DNA from 2 places in the Microterricola gilva genome. Region 2 is predicted to be linked to the other one. Evidence: predicted binding sites of a transcription regulator. Region 2 holds the regulator's gene; the other holds the start of a gene.
What was found. Region 2 encodes HrcA, which represses chaperone genes, less so after heat shock. Its sites were predicted from a motif close to TTNGCACTCGNNNNNNNCGAGTGCNAA; they were not measured.
Positions count from the first base shown of each region.

Region 1: the regulator HrcA is predicted to act here: its motif matches at 1,701-1,727, upstream of groES (co-chaperone GroES).

Region 1 is NZ_SHLC01000001.1:535,891-539,096, reverse strand. Features, by position in the region: gene EV379_RS02440 (ABC transporter substrate-binding protein) at 1-17, opposite strand, end outside; gene rarD (EamA family transporter RarD) at 244-1,218, opposite strand; gene groES (co-chaperone GroES) at 1,329-1,625, opposite strand; gene EV379_RS02425 (THUMP-like domain-containing protein) at 1,835-3,037, shown strand; gene EV379_RS02420 (DUF4190 domain-containing protein) at 3,114-3,206, opposite strand, start outside.
Region 2 is NZ_SHLC01000001.1:1,868,252-1,871,457, forward strand. Features, by position in the region: gene dnaJ (molecular chaperone DnaJ) at 1-772, opposite strand, end outside; gene hrcA (heat-inducible transcriptional repressor HrcA) at 845-1,867, opposite strand; gene EV379_RS08710 (DUF4870 domain-containing protein) at 2,005-2,475, shown strand; gene EV379_RS08715 (DUF4870 domain-containing protein) at 2,552-2,926, shown strand; gene EV379_RS08720 (histidine phosphatase family protein) at 3,008-3,206, opposite strand, start outside.

The sequences.
Region 1 (3,206 bases), 1.3 Mb from region 2:
TTCGCGAATACGCTCATGTTGCTCCTATATGGCTTGAATGAACACCGATGAGACAGTCAACAGACTGCCGTGGTGTCACAGTATTGGCCGCTGCGCATCGAAACAAGGCTTCGATGCCACAACGTTGCCGAGTAAGTCAAATCGTTACATCGCCCCGCGCGCCGCGCAGCGACGCGCGAGGCGGCAGCCTCAGCTCAGGAACTCTCAGGGCCTCGCGCCGATGCTGGAACTGTCCGAAACGGCTCAGACCAGTTCGGCGACCGTTTGCCGGTTTCCGCGCCGATTGGCGAGCGCGTCGACGGTGAGGATGAGCAGCGCCAGCCAGACCAGCGAGAAGCCGATCCACCGTTCGGGGGACATCGGCTCCTGCAGGATGAGCACGCCGACGAGGAACTGGATGATCGGTGCGAAGTACTGGATGAAGCCCATGTAGATCAGCGGCAGCCTGCGCGATGCGGCAGCAAAGAGGATCAGCGGGACGGCGGTGATGACGCCGGTGCCGATGAGCAGGGCCGTGTGGACCGGGCTGACCGTTCCGAAGGTGATGCCGACCGTCATCGCCACGACGATGAGCTGCACGATCGCGACGGGGAACAACCAGACCGTCTCCATGGTGAGCCCGGCTACGGCGTCGACGGTATTGCCGACCCGCTTCTTGATGTAACCGTAGAAGCCGAAGGAGAAGGCGAGCGTGAGGGCGATCCACGGCACGCTGCCGGCGCTGATCGCGATCACGAGCACCGCGAGGACGCTGACACCGACGGCCGCCCACTGCGCAGGCCGCAGTCGCTCACGCAGGAAGAACACCCCGAGGAACACGGTCACGATGGGGTTGATGAAGTAGCCGAGAGAGGCTTCGACGACCTGGCCGCTCATCGCGCTGTAGATGTACGTCTGCCAGTTCACGTAGATGAGCGCGCCCGCCAACGCCATGGTGAGCGAGATGCGCGGCTGCATGAGCAGCGCGAAGAAGGGCTTGAACTTCCGGGTGACCGCGAGCAGCAGTATGCAGAACACGAGCGAGAACACGATGCGCCACGCGACGATCTCGAAGGCACCGCTCGGCGCCAGCGAGATGAAGTAGATCGGCAGGAATCCCCAGAGCACGTAGGCGATGCCGGCGTAGATCAGACCGGAACGACCTGCGCCCGGCGCGTTCGAGACCGGGGCGGCCGACGGCGGGGCGGAGGTGATCTGCGGTTCGTTGGGGTTTTCCACTTCGGCATTCTACGCCTGTATACAGTGTGCACCGCACCGTCGGGCGTGTTGCTCCGACAAAAAAGACCCGGATGGCCGAAGCCATCCGGGTCTTCCGAAAACGGTGATGCTTAGCGCACGACCACAGCGAGCACGTCGCGAGCCGACAGCACGAGGAAGTCCTCGCCGCCGAACTTCACTTCGGTTCCGCCGTACTTGGAGTAGAGAACCTTGTCGCCGACTGCGACGTCGAGCGGTACGCGGTTGCCATTGTCGTCGATGCGACCGGGGCCCACAGCCACGACCTCGCCCTCCTGGGGCTTCTCCTTGGCGGTGTCAGGAATGACGAGTCCCGACGCAGTGACCTGCTCGGCCTCAACCTGCTTGATGACAATGCGATCCTCGAGCGGCTTGATGCTGACCGACACGGTTGACCTCTTTCTAGAAAAGACGTGGAGTTAGCACACTCACACCGAGAGTGCTAAGTCGAGTTTAGGCCTTGGTTGGCACTCGTGCAACGTGAGTGCCAGTGAATTCGCCCTGAGAGCAAGCCAGCGGTGAATGCCGGGCGGATGCCGAATCGACGGCCGAGCAACCGGCACGGACGGCACCCCGCTGCGGTGTTAGCGTGGCAGCTATGGAACGCTCCGAGCTCATCGAACTGCTCTCCCCCGACGGGCTGCGGCTCCTCGACTCGCTGCCGGAGTGGGACTCCTCTGCCGACGTCGTGCGCACGGTCGCCGAGCTGCGCAAGGACGGGCACGCTCCTGGCCTCGTCGCAGCTGTGCTCAGCCAGGCCAAGCTGCGCGCCAAGGCCGCAGGCAAGTTCGGCGAGTTCGCCCGCACCATGCTCTTCACCGAGGCCGGCCTCGAGCAGGCGACGCGACTGCGTGTCGCCGCGCTGCACGCCGGTCGTTTCGCCGGTGCAGGGGTGAAGCACGTCGCCGACCTCGGCTGCGGCATCGGCGGAGACGCGATCGCCATCGCCGCCCTCGATCTGCGGGTCACGGCAGCGGATGCCGACGAGGTCACCGCGACGCTGGCCTCCTTCAACCTCGCGCCGTTCCCGCACGCGAACGTGCTGCACGCCCGCGCAGAGGAGGTCGACCTCGAGGCACTGGACGGCGGACCGGCCGATGGCATCTACCTCGACCCCGCCCGCCGGAGCGCCGGCCACGGCAACACCTCCAGGCTCACGCGGCCAGAGGACTACACGCCGTCACTGGACTTCGCCTTCGGCCTGGCCGAGCGCTTCCCGACCGGGGTCAAGCTCGGGCCTGGCTTCGACCGCTCACTCATCCCGGCCGAGGCGGAGGCGCAGTGGGTCTCCGTCGATGGCCAGCTCGTCGAGATGGGGTTGTGGTTCGGCGCGCTCGCGCGGCCGGGAATCCGGCGCAGTGCGCTGGTGCTCAATCGGGACGGAAGCCACGAGCTCGCGGCTTCAGGCGACAGCGACGACGTCGAGGTCGGCGAGCTTGGCGAGTACATCTACGAACCGGACGGGGCCGTCATCCGCTCCCGCCTGATCGGCGACCTCGCCCGCTCGCTCGATGCATCGATGTTGAGCGATGGCATCGCGTACCTCACCGCTGACACCGCGCAGGAGACGCCGTTCGCCACGTGCTTCCGTGTGATCGAGCGGCTGCCTGCCGACGAGAAGAAGCTCAAGGCCGCCCTCTCCGCCCGCGGCATCGGCACGCTCGAGATCAAGAAGCGTGGCATCGACATCGACCCGGCGACGCTGCGCTCCCGCCTGAAGCTCAAGGGCTCCGCGGCCGCCACGATTGTGCTCACCCGCGCGGCCGGCAAGCACGTGACGCTGCTCGTGGAGCGTGTGTAGCAGCCCGCCCATCCGCCGAACTCGCAGAAACGGCCCCCATCCACATCGGATGAGGGCCGTTCTTACGAGTTCGCGACTAGTAGTTGTAGGTGCCGTCGAAGTTCGGGTTCGCCGCGAGCGCTGCGAAGAAGGCGATCAGCGCGATCGTCACGATGATGCCGACGACGAG
Region 2 (3,206 bases):
CGCCGTCACGGCTGAAGACGTCGTGGTGACGCACCTTCATCTCGAGGTAGAGGTCACCGTTCGGTCCGCCGGCCGGGCCGGCCTCTCCGCTGCCCGGCATCTGCAGGCGAACGCCCGTGTCGACGCCGGCGGGGATGTCGACCGGAACGGTGCGACGGGCGCGCACTCGGCCCTGGCCCTGGCAGGTGAGGCACGGGGTGGCGATGATCGTGCCGTAGCCGCGGCAGCTGCCGCAGGGGCTCGAGGTCATCACGTTGCCGAGCAGCGAGCGAACGGCACGCTGGATGCTGCCGGTTCCGTGGCAGATGTCGCAGGTGACCGGGCTGGTTCCCGGTGCGCAGCAGGATCCCTGGCAGGTCTCGCAGAGGATCGCGGTGTCAACCTCGATGTCGCGGTGGGTGCCGAAGATGATCTCGTCGAGGTCGACCTCGACGCGCAGCAGCGCATCCTGGCCGCGCTCACGGCGGGAGCGCGGACCGCGACGGCCACCGCCGCCACCCCCGCCGAAGAAGGTCTCGAAGATGTCGCCGAAGCCGCCGAAGTCTCCCGCGCCGCCGCCGAAGCCACCCTGGCCGCCCATGTCGTAGTTCTGGCGCTGCTTCGCGTCGCTCAGCACGTCGTAGGCGTGCGTGACCTCCTTGAAACGCTCGGAAGCCTCAGAGCTCGGGTTCACATCGGGGTGCAGTTCGCGGGCGAGGCGGCGGTACGCCTTCTTGATCTCGTCGGTGGTCGCCTCGCGCGAGACGCCGAGTACTTCGTAATGGTCAGCCACTCCGGCCGTTCCTTTCCGGCCTCGAGCATCCTGCGCGCGCAGAGCACGGCGAACTCGAGGCGATTCGTCCTACTAGTTTTCGCCCAAGAGTCTGGACAAGTACCGAGCGACCGCACGAACGGCGGCCATGTTGTTGGAGTAGTCCATCCGGAGCGGGCCGAGAACGCCCACCCGGGCGAGCTCGGATCCGGCCGAGAGGTAACTACTGCTGAGAACCGAGGTCTCGCCGAGCCCGAACGAGGCGTTCTCACGCCCGATGCTCGCTGAGACACCGTGTTGGTCTGTGGCCATCTCGCCGAACAGGCGCAACAGGACGACCTGTTCCTCGATGGCTTCCAGCACGGGGAAGATGCTGCCCGTGAAGTCTTCTTCCGTGCGCACGAGGTTGGCGGCGCCGGCCATCACCAGCTTGTCCGCGCGATTCGCGAGCACCTGCTCGACGAGCGTCTCGGCGACGACGGATGCCACGCCGGCCAGTTGCGGCGGAGCGGCATCGGCGAGGCCGCCTGCCGCGGCGGCGGCATCCGTCATGCCCAGGCCGACGAGTGTCGCGTTGATGACCGTGCGGAGATCGGCGACCGACTCCTCCGTCACCTCTGAGGTGGTGTCGACGACGCGCTGTTCGACGCGCCCGGTGTCGGTGATCAAGACGGACAGCAAACGATGGGTGCTGAGGCGCACGAGTTCGACGTGCTTGACCGTTGCGCGGGTGAGCGACGGATACTGCACGAGGGCGACCTGCTGGGTGAGCTGCGAGAGCAGCCGCACGGTGCGCGAGAGCACGTCGTCGAGGTCAGCCGACTGGCCGAGGAAGGTCTCGATGGCGTGGCGCTGGGCCGCGCTGAGCGGGCGCAGATCGCTCAGCTGGTCAACGAAGAGCCGGTATCCCTTGTCGGTCGGAATGCGACCGGACGAGGTGTGCGGAGCCGCGATCAGCTCCTCCTCTTCGAGCAGCGCCATGTCGTTGCGGATCGTGGCGGCCGACACGCCGAAGGAGTGGCGCTCGACGATCGACTTGGAGCCGACCGGCTCGCGCGATGAGACGTAATCCTGCACGATCACACGGAGAACCTCGAGGCTTCGTTCCGAAACCATGCGCACCACCTCCTCACCGCGCTGGGCCGACCAGTTCGACCACTTAGCACTCACTGCCGTTGAGTGCTAATCATATCGCGACTAGCTTGGGAATGAGCGCAATGCGCGCTGCAGAAGCACCATCGAAAGGATCGATCATGAGCGACCCATCAGCTCCGACTCCCCCGTACGATCCGACGCAGCAGCCGCCTACCCCACCGGCACCGCCGGCACCGCCGACGCAACCGGAGAATCCCTACGCGAGCACCGCGGCGCCGGGCGCGCCGCTCAGTCAGGAAGCCGACATCCAGTGGGCATCCTTCGCGCACCTCGGCGGCATCTTCAGCTTCCTGCCGTCGCTGATCATCTGGCTGATCTTCAAGGACCGCGGGCGCTTCACGAACACCGAGGCCAAGGAGGCGCTGAACTTCCAGCTGACGCTGCTCATCGCCGAGGTCGCCGCCGCGATCCTCAGCGTCATCCTGACCGTGATCACCTTCGGATTCTTTGGCTTCAACATCGGCTGGCTCATCTGGGTGGTCGGCGTCATCTTCTCGATCATCGCCTTCATGCAGGTGAAGGATGGGCGCGGCTACCGTTACCCCTTCGCCATCCGCATGATCAAATAACGGACGCGGGGTACACCCGGCCAGTACACTGGCATCACTTTCGCGAGCACATTCGCACGACTCAAGGAGCACCACTATGTCAGCCGCACCTCCTCCCCCCGCCACCCCGTACCAGGGCCAGACGCAGTTGAGCCCGGCCGACGAGAAGCTCTGGGCGACGCTGATCCACGTCGGCGGCATCTTCTTCAGCTTCGTTCCGGCGCTGGTCGGCTACCTGGTGCTCAAGGACAAGGGTCCATTCATCCGCCTGCACACGGCGACGGCGCTCAACTTCCAGATCACGATGGCGATCGCGTACGTCGTCGGCGGAATCCTGACGATCGTGTTCATCGGCTTCATCATCATCGCCGCCGTCAGCGTGCTGATCATCGTGTTCAGCATCATTGCAGCGGTCAAGGCGAACCAGGGGCTGGCCTACCAGTACCCGCTGGCGATCAAGTTCGTCAGCTAGCAGGGCCGGAAACACACAGCCGCCCGTGCCGGATCAGTACCACTGATCCGGCACGGGCGGCTCGTTCGTTAACCGAGGCGGCTAGTTGGCTCCGGCCTCGACGTAGCTGGAGTCGTTCACGCTGACCACGGTCCAGGTGCCGTTCTTGTAGGTGAGCTTGCTCACCGCTGCGTTGTCGATTCCCGTGGTCACCGAGCTGAGGTCGGCTCCCAGCGTCTCCAGAGCGGCCATGATCGTGATGCCGCTCGAGACGACCAGCACGTTCCCGCCGCCCTTCTTC